Regions from separate parts of the Rossellomorea sp. LjRoot5 genome, predicted to be linked through region 2. Evidence: riboswitches for the same ligand, from Rfam matches in the RefSeq annotation. Region 2 holds a riboswitch; each other region holds the start of a gene.
The links. A riboswitch is a leader RNA that binds a small molecule or an ion and turns the genes downstream of it on or off. The one in region 2 is predicted to bind S-adenosylmethionine.
Positions count from the first base shown of each region.

Region 1: another riboswitch for S-adenosylmethionine. It lies ahead of ACSQ2E_RS03555 (methionine ABC transporter ATP-binding protein); the one in region 2 lies ahead of ACSQ2E_RS02740 (O-acetylhomoserine aminocarboxypropyltransferase/cysteine synthase family protein).
Region 3: another riboswitch for S-adenosylmethionine. It lies ahead of ACSQ2E_RS21710 (Na+/H+ antiporter NhaC family protein); the one in region 2 lies ahead of ACSQ2E_RS02740 (O-acetylhomoserine aminocarboxypropyltransferase/cysteine synthase family protein).
Region 4: another riboswitch for S-adenosylmethionine. It lies ahead of ACSQ2E_RS11425 (YezD family protein); the one in region 2 lies ahead of ACSQ2E_RS02740 (O-acetylhomoserine aminocarboxypropyltransferase/cysteine synthase family protein).

Region 1 is NZ_CAXUQN020000001.1:721,249-724,456, forward strand. It holds gene ACSQ2E_RS03535 (YusG family protein) at 1-152, shown strand, start outside; gene ACSQ2E_RS03540 (toprim domain-containing protein) at 329-688, shown strand; gene ACSQ2E_RS03545 (thioredoxin family protein) at 694-1,008, shown strand; gene ACSQ2E_RS03550 (SCP2 sterol-binding domain-containing protein) at 1,253-1,603, shown strand; SAM riboswitch class I at 1,715-1,821, shown strand; gene ACSQ2E_RS03555 (methionine ABC transporter ATP-binding protein) at 1,968-2,990, shown strand; gene ACSQ2E_RS03560 (methionine ABC transporter permease) at 2,987-3,208, shown strand, end outside.
Region 2 is NZ_CAXUQN020000001.1:558,274-561,481, reverse strand. It holds gene metX (homoserine O-acetyltransferase MetX) at 1-640, opposite strand, end outside; gene ACSQ2E_RS02740 (O-acetylhomoserine aminocarboxypropyltransferase/cysteine synthase family protein) at 712-2,007, opposite strand; SAM riboswitch class I at 2,187-2,305, opposite strand; gene ACSQ2E_RS02735 (trans-sulfuration enzyme family protein) at 2,393-3,208, opposite strand, start outside.
Region 3 is NZ_CAXUQN020000001.1:4,251,623-4,254,830, reverse strand. It holds gene ACSQ2E_RS21710 (Na+/H+ antiporter NhaC family protein) at 61-1,380, opposite strand; SAM riboswitch class I at 1,463-1,567, opposite strand; gene ACSQ2E_RS21705 (MFS transporter) at 1,828-3,000, shown strand.
Region 4 is NZ_CAXUQN020000001.1:2,216,314-2,219,521, reverse strand. It holds gene ACSQ2E_RS11435 (anion permease) at 1-71, opposite strand, end outside; gene ACSQ2E_RS11430 (phosphoadenylyl-sulfate reductase) at 129-827, opposite strand; gene ACSQ2E_RS11425 (YezD family protein) at 923-1,078, opposite strand; SAM riboswitch class I at 1,154-1,259, opposite strand; gene ACSQ2E_RS11420 (MaoC/PaaZ C-terminal domain-containing protein) at 1,425-1,829, opposite strand; gene ACSQ2E_RS11415 (MaoC family dehydratase N-terminal domain-containing protein) at 1,826-2,275, opposite strand; gene fabG (3-oxoacyl-ACP reductase FabG) at 2,300-3,058, opposite strand; gene ACSQ2E_RS11405 (acyl-CoA dehydrogenase family protein) at 3,081-3,208, opposite strand, start outside.

The DNA.
Region 1 (3,208 bases), 160 kb from region 2:
ATCAGTCAATCGGCAAAATGTCCCTGCCCCTTGATGGACTGACAATGGAACCGAACTTCGAAGCAAAAGAAAATAAAATTTATCAGAACTATACTTCCACCGAAGGCCATGATGCAAGGTACACGGATTGTGACGAAGGTGGATGGTGTTAAGGATGACCGCGGTGCCGGATTCGTGTATGGATCTGGCACCATTTCTATAAGCAATGAAACAAACCACTTGCACTATTTTTTGTAAACATGAGAAAATATAAGTAGAAAGTGGACATCATCTCTTGTTATCTGAATATACTATCCTAATCTTATTTCTGAAAGATAAGGTGATGATCATGATGGAACTTGACGAAAAAGTAATCATTGTCGAAGGTACTACCGACAAGCGGAAAGTAAGAGATATAATCAAAGAACCGATTCAAATTATTTGCACGAATGGAACGATCAGTATTACAAAAATGGACGAACTCATCGATGAGCTGTTTGAAAGGGATGTGTACATCCTCGTCGATGCGGATGATGCGGGGGAAAAATTACGTAAACAGTTTAAGCGTGAATTCCCTGAAGCGGGACACCTTTATATCGACCGGATGTATAAGGAAGTGGCCGCAGCCCCGGAATATCATCTTGCATCCATTCTCATAGGTGCGAATATCGATGTGCATAAAGAATATCTAGGAAAAAGGATGATTTAGTTTTGTTGGAGGTAAGCCAGACAGAAGAATTAAACCAATCGATCGAATACCATACGTTTGTAGCCGTTTATCTATATACACCGATGTGTGGTACATGTCAGGTCGCGGGTAAAATGTTGGAAGTGGTCGAGAAACTCCCCCAGTCATTTCATTTTGTGAAGGCGAACCTGAACTATCTGCCCCAATTCGCCGAAGAACAATCCATAGAAAGCGTCCCCTGCCTTCTCTTATTTAAAGATGGACAGGAAATGGAGAGAATCTATGCCTTTCAATCCGTACCATTCCTATACGAAACCATCAACAAAATCCAAAACAGCTAGTGGGGATAAGAGACCTTTTTAGATAAGGTCTTTTTATTTTTTGTGGATTTTCTTTCTACAAACGAGGACATATTTCTTGGGAAATGTTTCGAATCCGCTCACTTTTTGACTGGTCATCACCCAAATTCTTACTGTTCGACAAATAAGATACACTCATTCAAAACATGTCGAGAATGTCTAAAAGGGAAAAATACCTAAAAGTGGAATTGATACTATATAGAAGTTTCACTGGGAGGGTGTATTCATGCGAATATATTTAGAGGAATTAGTAGATCAGTGTCATTCTAGGTATCACTTAAGACTCTTGTTTCCAGACAGCCCATTTATTCTTCAATTTCATTGTGAAAAGGACCTATACGGGATATCCATTTCAAGCGGAGGTTGTGCTGTATTGACTGATGGTAGTGGGGAATCCCATTTTGTCATTGAGGGAAAAGAGAAGGACATGCTATCCCTACTTTCAGGAGAAGAACGATTGTCTCAACTGATCGAAAACGACATCCTGAAAGTCAGAGGAGGATACCGTCAGCTGTTATTTGTCGAGTCTGTCCTGTGGCTGACGAGGTCCAGGGTCAAGGAACCGGTTCAAGTATGAAAAAAAGAGAAAAAAGAATTGACACACTTCTATTTTCGATGATAGAATCTTCCATGTAGCAAATTTTCAGAGTCTTTAACAATTCAAAAAATTAAATAAATTGATACTTTACTCTTATTTAGAGAGGTGGAGGGACGTGCCCTATGAAGCCCGGCAACCGTCAATGAAAATTGAAATGGTGCCAATTCACTCAAAGCTTTTGCTTTGAAAGATGAGAGAAAGGATAGTCCTATATATGATTATGCCTTTCTGCTTATCGCAGGAAGGCATTTTTTATTGTTTGCGTAAAGGCTGTGTGAATGGCAAGCGTAATTTTAATTCTAATTAAAAATGTCGTTTTACTCGGAAAGAAGGTGGAGACAGCATGATTACCATTTCAAATGTGAAAAAAATCTTTCAATCAAAATCAGGACCTATTTCAGCCGTTGATGGCGTCAACATCGACATTGCCCAAGGAGAAATTTTTGGAGTGATTGGCTATAGTGGGGCAGGTAAGAGTACGTTGATCCGGATGCTCAATGGACTTGAAGTTCCCACAAATGGAACCGTGAATGTGAATGGGCAGATCGTTTCCCAAGTGAAAGGAAAACATCTTCGGCAGGCGAGGCAGTCAATAGGGATGATTTTTCAGCATTTCAATCTCCTGTGGTCACGCACGGTACTTGAAAATATCCAGTTTCCTTTAGAAATCGCTGGAGTTTCCAAGAAAGAGAGAATGAGAAGAGCCAACGAATTATTGGAACTGGTTGGATTAGATGGAAGAGGGGACGCATATCCGTCCCAGTTGAGCGGTGGACAGAAGCAGAGGGTCGGTATTGCGAGGTCCCTTGCAAATAATCCCAACGTCCTGCTTTGTGACGAAGCCACCTCTGCTTTAGATCCGCAAACAACCGATTCCATCCTTGATTTATTGGTGGATATTAATAAACGTTTAGGCCTGACCATCGTCCTGATCACCCATGAAATGCATGTGATCAAAAAAATCTGTTATCGTGTGGCGGTCATGGAACAAGGGAAGGTGGTAGAGCTTGGGGATGTTCTTGAGGTGTTCAGAAATCCCAAAGAGCAGGTGACGAAGCGATTTGTGAGAGAAGTATCTCAAGTGGAAGAAACAGGGGAAACGATCGATCACCTCTTAGCTCAGTATCCTAAAGGAAAAGTACTGAAATTCACCTTCGTTGGTGAATCGACTGAGCAACCGCTCATTACCAGCTTGATCCGAAGATTCGACCTGGATGTCAATATCCTTCAAGGACAGATTTCCCAAACGCAAAAAGGGGCTTATGGTACGCTATTCGTCCACCTTGATGGAAACGAAGAGACGATTCAGGCAGCCGTTGCCTTCGCTGAGAAACAGATGGTCAAAGTGGAGGTGATCCGAGGATGATAGAAAATTTATTTCCGAATGTGGACTGGGAGAAGATGTGGGAAGCGACTGTTGAAACCCTTTATATGACGGGGATGTCAGTCCTGATTACCTTCGTAGTAGGACTGATTCTTGGAATCCTGTTATTTCTTACATCCAAGGAAAATTTATGGGAAAACAAGCTTACTTATACCGTGACCAGTGCAGTGGTCAATGTATTCCGTTCGATTCCGTTCATT
Region 2 (3,208 bases):
CGACCATCCTGGCAATCTCAAGGCCTTTTAATATGGCTCCGTGGGGATAGTGGCCCCTTTGAAAATCGGGATCCCCTTCAATCGCTGTAATTCCGATATGATTGAATGCGAGACCATAATCGTTTAATGCAGGTGAGACGGCGAGGGCGAATACCTTATTGATATAGGAAGGATAGAGAGCCCCCCATTCCAGCGCCTGCATTCCTCCCAATGAACCACCGATCACAGCTTCGATGTGGTAGACGGATAGCTGTTGGAGTGCTTCATATTGGGCATGGACCATGTCCCGTATGCTAATGTGCGGAAAGTCCGGTCCGTAACGTTCTCCGGTTTCCGGATTGGTCGACGTCGGTCCCGTACTTCCTTCACATCCCCCTAATACATTGAAAGCAATCACATTATATAGATCGGTATCAATATATGAACCGGGTCCGATCAACCCATCCCACCAGCCCCGGTCCTCACTCGTGCCTTTCACAATATGGGTTCCGGTGAGGGCGTGGCATACCAGGATGACGGGGCCTTCCTTATTGCCGGTCCGTTCATAGGCCAGATTCACATTGTGCAACGTTGTGCCTGACTCTAATGTGAGGGATGGGATGGTAATGGAGCTTACTTCGTATGAGTATGAATTCTCCATTCCTCCACCTCCTTTTTTTGGTGTTGTTCGGGGTGTCGGGGCACCCCGGTTGTGCCGGTCGACTATTTTATTTACACCCGCGACGTTTCCAACGCCACTTCAATCGCATGATCCAGATCCTCGATCAAATCCTTCGCAGATTCCAACCCGACGGAAAGTCTCACAAGGTCCTCAGTTACGCCCGTAGCCCGGATTTCCTGCTCGTTCAATTGCTGATGCGTGGTGGACGCTGGATGGATAATCAGTGACTTCGCATCTCCTACATTGGCAACATGGGACCAGAGGGAAATGTTGTCAACGACTTTGCGTCCTGAATCCCTGCCTCCTTTTATCCCAAATACGACGATGGAACCTGCTCCATTTTTCAAATATTTCTGAGCAAGAGCGTGGGATGGATGCTGCGGCAGACCCGGATAAGAAACCCAGGCAACTCCACTGTGCTGATCTAAGTGTTCCGCAATCTTCAAGGCATTCTCCGTGTGACGTTCGATGCGGAGATGCAGGGTTTCCAGTCCCTGCAATAGCAGAAATGCGTTTTGTGGACTTAAGCACGCCCCGAGATCCCGAAGCAGCTGCACCCTTAACTTTGTGATGAAAGCGGCCGCTCCTACATCCTGTGCGTAGCGAAGTCCATTATAGCTTCTGTCTTCCTCTGTGAATCCAGGGAACTTCTCATGATTCCAATCAAACTTCCCCCCGTCGATGACGACTCCACCGATGGCCGTACCGTGACCGCCGATCCATTTCGTGGCAGAGTGGATGACGATGTCCGCTCCCCACTCAATCGGCTTGCACACATATGGCGTGGCAAATGTGTTATCGATGATAAGCGGGATATGATGGTCATGAGCCACTTTCGCCACCGACTCGATGTCCAGGACGTGCAGGCTCGGATTTCCGATCGTCTCGGCGAATACCGCTTTTGTTTTCGGGGTAATCGCTTTTCTGAAATTCTCCGGATCAGTCGGATCGACGAAATGAACCTTGATTCCGTATTTCGGAAGAGTCGTGGAGAATAAATTATACGTTCCACCGTACAGATTGGTGGCTGCCACGATCTCATCCCCTGCACCGGCGATATTTAGGATGGATAGGGAGATGGCGGCCATTCCGGATGAAACACCCAGGGCTCCGATTCCCCCTTCTAAAAGGGCGAGACGCTTCTCCAGCACATCAACGGTCGGATTCATGATCCGCGTGTAGATGTTTCCCGGTTCTTCAAGGGCGAATAGCTTCGCTGCATGGTCACTGTTGTCGAACACGTAGGATGTCGTTTGATAGATGGGTACCGCTCTAGAGCCTGTGGTTGGGTCCGGCTCCTGGCCGCCGTGAAGAAGCAGTGTGTCGAAATCGAATGATTTTGTCATTTGTAATTCCTCCTAGAGTTTTTTGGTTTTGGATTGGTGTGGATAATTGGTTGGGTTCAGCTGCTGAATCCTTGAAGAAACTCAGCTGCTGAATTGCGACTGATATACCTAAGAAGCCAGAAGAGGATAAAATAAAAAACCCTCTTCCTAAGAAGAGGGTCTAATTGAATAGGGTCCTCCTCTTATCTTTCAGGCAGATCGCCTGCAGGAATTAGCACCTTTTCATGTGACGCCTGACGCGTACATGAAGGTTGCCGGGTTTCATCGGGCCTAGTCCCTCCACCTCTCTGGATAAGAGCATTTAATTGTCAATGTGTAAATTCATGCGTTGAGATGAATTATAAAGGGTAACCGGCCTCAACGTCAAGACCATTTTCAGAATTTTTTATTTTTTAACGGAAGCTGCAATCGCCTCGTTAAATTGAGAAATGATATCTTCCCCATCCTCGATACCTAACGATATGCGCACCACATGGGTGTTGATGCCGAGTTTTTCCTGTGCTTCTTTCGGAAGGGCACGATGAGATGTCCCGAGTGGATAAGAAACCGTTGTTTCCACTCCGGCCAGGGACGGGATGATCTTGATCCATCCAAGGGACTTGAAGAATGTACTGATATCGCAGCGGGCATCGAGTTCGATGGTGACGATCGCTCCATTTCCTTTATCGGATAGATCTGTTGGATAATAGACCCTCTTCACCTGTTCATTGGTGCGCAGTTCATCTGCAAGTGTTCCCGCGTTCTGAGCCTGGGTCCCCACCCGGAGTGCCAATGTTTTCGCCCCCCGGCATGTGAGCCATGCTTCAAATGGACTTAAGTTTGAACCGATGTTGACGACCTTCTCCCTTGCTTTATTCACAAGTTCTTCTTTTCCGACTACGACTCCCGCTGTGATATCGCTATGCCCGCCGATATACTTCGTGGCGCTGTGAGCGACCAAATCGACCCCTTCAAGGAAGGGTTGACGCAGAAATGGTGTGGCGAATGTATTATCGATCATCGTTTTCAGATTGTGCTTTTCGGCAAGAGCTACCATTCTTGAAATATCCTCTACTCGCATAAACGGATTGGTCACCGTCTCACTATAGAGAAGCTTGGTGTCGGAAGTAAGTGCAGCCTCGATTTCTTCCTCACTCGAAAAATCAACGAAGGATGTGGAAATGCCGAATGATTTCAGCTCTTCTTTCAGCATGTGGAAAGT
Region 3 (3,208 bases), 3.7 Mb from region 2:
TGATAAATCCGGACACAAAAAGAGACAAACCCAGACCGGTTTGTCTCTTTTCCAACAAGATTAAGAAGAACGGACCGGATCTCCATCAGCAACGGATCTCCTAGTGAATTTCGGAAGGGCGAATTGAATCGCAATCAACCCACAAACTGCAATCAGGACAGGATAGAAGGCATATGGGATGATGCTGACCGGTGATATGCCGGCTACTTCTGCCACTAACAGTGCCTGTGCACCGTATGGGATCAATCCTTGAACGGCACAGGAGAAAATATCCAGGATGCTGGCCGACTTACGGGCATCAACGCCATACTTATCGCTAAGCGTTTTCGCCAGTGGTCCTGCGATGATAATGGAAATCGTATTATTTGCTGTGCAAAGATTCGTTGAACTCACCAATCCTGCTGTAGCAAGCTGTGCTCCTTGAGGAGATTTGATTTTACGGGTGGCATGATAAAGGATCGCTTGAATCCCACCATTATGACGAATCAGTTCGACGACTCCGCCGATCAGGATGGACAGGATCACAATCTCCGCCATGCCCATCATACCATCAGCTACACTACCAAAGTAACTCGATGGGGTAAAGCTTCCATCAGTAAATCCGATAATCCCTGCCAACACAATCCCGCCTATTAAAACGACAAATACGTTCAATCCTGCAAGGGCCCCGATGATGACTCCAAGGTAAGGGATGATTTTAACCCAATCGAAGCTTCCTGCGTCGACAGAGGATGGAGTCCCCATCGTAAGGACAAAAAGGATGACCATAGTGATGATGGCTGCCGGTAATACAATGAAGAAGTTCACTTTGAACTTGTCCTTCATTTCCGTTTTCTGTGTGCGTACGGCTGCAATCGTTGTATCCGAGATGAACGATAAATTATCCCCGAACATCGCTCCTCCGATGACGGTGGCCATAGCAAGGGGCATGGAAATATCTGCTCCTGAGCTGATGCCCACTCCGATAGGGGCAAGTGCTGCAATCGTCCCCATGGATGTACCCATTGATAAGGAAATGAAAGCGGCGATGATGAATAATCCAACAATGATTAAATTACCAGGAAGTACGGATAGGGCAAAGTTGACGGTTGAATCAACAGCCCCCATCTTTTCTGCTACACCGGAAAACGCGCCGGCTAATAGGAAGATAAAGACCATGATCATAATATCCGGATGCCCGGCGCCTTTTGCGAACCGTTCAACCTTAGAGGTTAACGATTCTTTTCGATTCATCGCCAGGGCTACAACTGCGGCAATGATAATGGATACGAGAACAGGGAATGCATAAAAATCTCCTGAAAGGATTCCCGCTCCAAGGAACAGTGAAACAAATATGATCAAGGGCAATAAAGCCAGTAAATTACCTTTTTCTTGGTTCATGTCAAACACTCCTTTGTCGTGTGAAATCAAATAAAAAAACCTCTTCCAACATAAGAAGAGGTTTCATTCAAACGAAACACTCCTCTTATCTTTCAAGCATTACGCTTGCTGGATGTGGCACAGCACTCATCATGAGTCCGCTGCCGAGACATCACAGGGCCAGTCCCTCCGTCTCTCTGGATAAGAAGATATGTTATTTAGTTAATTTAAAATATACTTCCATACTTTAAAGGGTTTAATTGAAAAAGTCAAACGGTAATTTATTGGAAATGAAAACGTAGTGCGTGGCTGCCGTAGCTGGCTCAAACCAAAGCGTAGGCTGTTCGCCGTAGCACGGGATACATCGTAAAACGCGAGGCTTTATCCATAAAAAGGCATAAATTCATAGACAAGTGAACGGTCAGGGTCTACTATAAGATAGACAAAAACATCTTGGGGGATACGGTAGTGGAAAGAAATGTACGAAATCAAATTTTTACATTACAAGGGTTTTATTTATTGACGTTCTTCGGGGTTGGTAGTTTATATCCTTTACTTAGTGTGTATTTGAGCGAAAGTGTGGGGTTAAATGGGTATCAGATCGGAACCATTATGTCTGTCGGCCCGATCATGATGATTTTCTTCCAGCCGATATGGGGGATGGTCAGTGACACAACCAATAAGCCGACCGTCGTGTTAGGGTTGACTTCCTTAGTTGCAGGGATCTTTGCTCTTGGTTATTTATTCATGGATGTTTACTATGGATTGTTGGTGGTAGCAATTTTAGTTGCGATCTTCCAAAGCGCCATCATCCCCGTCTCCGACAGTATCAGTTTGAAGTATACGAGTAAAGTCGGTTATAACTACGGAAATATCCGATTGTTCGGCTCATTGGGATTCGGGATTGCCGTGTTCATCATGGGGAGGCTTTCAGAGGGATTTATTGGACCGACGATCATTTTCTACTCCTTCTTTATCTGCCTGGTCCTTTCAGGGTTCCTATCCTTCCGTTTTCCTAAAGAGAGAGCGGCGGCTAAGCTTGATTTAAAAGCCGGGATGAAGGAATTATTCACGATGAAAAAATTTCTGATCTTCCTGGCCGTCACGTTCCTGGTATTTGGCCCGAATTTAGCCAACAACGTGTATTTCGGATTATTCGTGGAAGATTCAGGTGGTACGTACGCCGGAATCGGCCTCGCATTTCTGATCGCCGTCCTATCAGAAGTACCGTTTATGAGAATCGCGGGAGGTTGGATTGATAAGTTCGGTCTCTTGACCGTAGCGGCGCTGGCAGGCGCTGCATCCATGATCCGCTGGCTATTTTACTTCACGGAACCAAGTCTATGGCTGGTATATTCTTCAGCAGTGATGCAGGGTCTTGCCATCGGATTATTCATTCCTGCAGGGCTTCGCTACATTAAAGAAATCACGCCGGCACATATTACAGCTACTGCCGTGACCGTCTATTCGGCAATCGGAAATGGCCTCGGGAATTGGTTCAGTACCTTCGTGGGAGGTTTCATCTATGAAACATACTCCATTTACACGGTATACCTCTTCTTCGCAGTCCTGTCACTCCTTGGCATCTTCCTCTGCTTCGTCCTAATGAAAGAAGAAAAGAAGAATGCATTAGCCTACTAATAAAACATCTTCAGGCATCCGCTACCCACGGATGCCTATTTTTAATATAAAATTAACAAAAGGAAGGATTTTCCTTATAGGGTGTATAAGTATATATAAGTGGCTTTACCCCCGGTTAAATGTGCAGCTCAAAAAAAGAAAACTTTAAAAGGTTTTGATTTTATCTATTTGTGGTACAAAAAGGATAAGTCATTCATTGAAATTTATA
Region 4 (3,208 bases), 1.7 Mb from region 2:
ATGTTGTTTATCGCTCCCGCACCATAGGCAACCCCCATAGATGCCGCCGCTCCACTGGCACCGATGTTCATGGCGAAAAACAGGCTAATAAGAAGGGCCGTCAGCTCAAACAAAGATCGTCACCAGCTTTAATGAAGGCCGCATTCCGTTTTCCCTTTTCCTTTCCATCTTCCGGAGCGGAGATCATTGATATCAATGGCTGGTGTCGTGCAGTGAAAACAGCCTATACTCGGATATCCCTGGTCGTGAAGGGGATTATAAGTAAGATTATGCTTATGGACATACCGCCATATTTCTTTCCAGGTCCAGTGGATCAATGGACAAATCTTAACCGACTGAAATTTATCATCCTTATTAATGAACTCATTGTGACTCCTTGTAGGCGATTGCTCCCTTCTTAACCCAGATATCCACGCATTCCCTTTGGATAAGGATTCCTTTAAAGGGTCAAGCTTTCGAATTTGACAGCATTGATTTGGATTTTTCTCCCAAAGCCTATCCCCATATGCTTCTGCCTGCTCCTTCAGTGTCAGTTCTGGCATTTTCATATGAATGGTCAGACCCGGATAGGCTTCCTTCACCTTTTCAATGGTTTCATAGGTTTCTTTAAAATGGACACCCGTATCCAGGAAGACGATGGCTGCCTGCGGGTGTACTTTGGAAATGAGATCGATCAGCACAATGCCTTCAATTCCGAAACTGCAGGCATAAACGACCGTTTCACCATACTGCTCATATGTCCATTTCAAGACATTCAAGGCTCCTTTGTAGACTGGATCGACTTCAAAATTCACGGCTGGTTGTTTCCAAGTCTGATAGGTTAGCATGATACACCCCTTTCTTTTCCAATAAAAAAGAGGCGATAACAAGATAAAGGAAGTACCTTAATCTCTGTTATGCGCCTCTAGGTTGTCTAGTCAGCTTATTTAATTCGGACTTTCTCATTTTTCTCTAATTGAATGACTTTTCCATCCTGTACGATAATCGTGATCGAACCAAAACTCATGGTTTCAAGCATGGACTGGATCTTCTCTGCTACCAAGTCAAACTGTACTTGCTGATTCTTCTCTTCTTTCACATGATACCCCCAATTTTCATCTTATCCAGATCAAAAAAACAACTTCCCATTTTGGAAAGTTGTTCAGGTAAGGTTACCTTATCTTCCAAAATGACTTCACATTTTGCTGGAATTAGCACCTTACAATACGTAGGTTGCTGGGCTTCGCAGGGCCAGATCCCTCCACCACTCTGGATAAGAGTTATTCATTTTAATATTCTAAATAATATCACAATTACGGAAGAAGTCAACCCGAGTTTTTCGATCGGATTTATATTTTTTGGCTTATTTTATTAAACGATCATTCTATACATGTTTATTCGATTGGGGGTAGATCTACGACAATTTTTCATAAAGCATTACGTAACTATTCATGGACCCTAAAAACCACCTTACCCTCAATTACTTTCTTCCCGGCTTGATTTGTGGCTAAAACCTTAAAATGAAGGAGGTTACCCTGATTGTCCACTAATTCTGCCCGTAAAGTAACCACATCTTGTAACATGACCATCTCTCTAAAACGTACCGAGTAATCCTGGATAAAGCCTTCCTCATAGTATGGGCTGAAAAGTTTGGACACATTGCCCATTGTCCACATTCCATGAGCGATGATTCCTGGAAGACCCAGCTTTGAGGCTTCATCATCGATGGTGTGTATTGGATTATAGTCTCCGGAAGCACCTGCGTATTTGATCAGGTCCAACCTCACAACCGGAGCCAATTCAACCGGGGGAAGTGTATCACCTACTCCGAATGATTGTAGTGTTGTCATTTACTCAACCTCTTTCTGACTTCTTCTGTAATAATGACAATCGCCTGGGAAGTGAAGATTCTTTCCCCACGGGAATCTTCCCCGACGTCTTCGATGACAAGGAAACCCAGTTTTCCCCCGGTACCTTCCCGTTCATAATAGTCTTTTACTACCGTGAAACATTGAATCCTTTCTCCTACCATCAAAGGTCTTTCATAATGAAAGGATTGTTCACCGTGAATCAACCCAACATTCGGTAAATGAAAGCCTTCGATCGAACCATAGTCGAACACTCTCGGGAAGGTGGGAGGGGCAATGTTCCCCCTGTAAGAGGAAAATTTCCCCGTATCTTCATCCACAAAAAGGGGATGGGGATCGCCAATGGCTTCTGCAAATTTCCGAACCGCTCCTCTTTCCACTGTATTTCTGGTGGGAGTAGACCTCTTTCCGATATAGGATTCAAACATATTCTTCACCCCTTTCTCCTTTATTCAGGCTTTCGGCCCTCCTGCAACGTAGAGAACCTGCCCATTGACGAATGAAGATTTTTCGTCTGCAAAAAAAGCGACTGCATTTGCAATATCTTCAGGAAGCCCGCTTCTTCCAACAGGGATTCCCTGGAGACTCGCTTCGACCAATTGCTCGAAAGTTATTCCGATCCGTTTCGCCGTTTCTTTCGTCATGTCGGTTTCGATAAAACCCGGTGCCACAGCATTTGTTGTGATTCCGAATGGACCAAGTTCTATAGCAAGGGTTTTCGTCAATCCTTGAAGACCTGCTTTAGCCGTTGCGTAGTTCGCCTGTCCACGATTTCCCAGTGCGGAGGTGGATGAGATATTGATGATGCGTCCATACCTTTGTTTGACCATGTATTGTTGAGCTGCCTTCACTACATTGAATGAACCCTTCAAATGCACATCCATGACCGTCTGCCAATCAGGCTCGGTCATTTTAAATAACAGATTATCCCTGATGACCCCTGCATTATTCACTACAATGTCGAGGGAGCCAAAGGATTCATATACTTCCTTCATCACATTTTCAATTTCCTGGGATTCTACGACATTTGCCACTTTTGTATACAATTCATATTGTTTAAACACCTCACTTGCTTCATTCAAAGCATCTTCATTCACATCGATGATGGCCACCTTGGCCCCTTCTTCAGCCAGTAATCCTGCAATCGCCCTGCCGATCCCTCTGCTTCCACCTGTAACCAAAGCCACTTTTCCTCTGAATCGCTCTCCCATTTCGTCTGCCTCCTTTATTTGATTAAACAAATTGCCCAAGTTTCACATGACCTTTTAATAAATTCCTTGAAATAATCAGTTTTTGGATTTCATCGGTTCCATCATAAATCCGCCATAACCTTGCCTCCCGGTACCATCGTTCGATCGGCA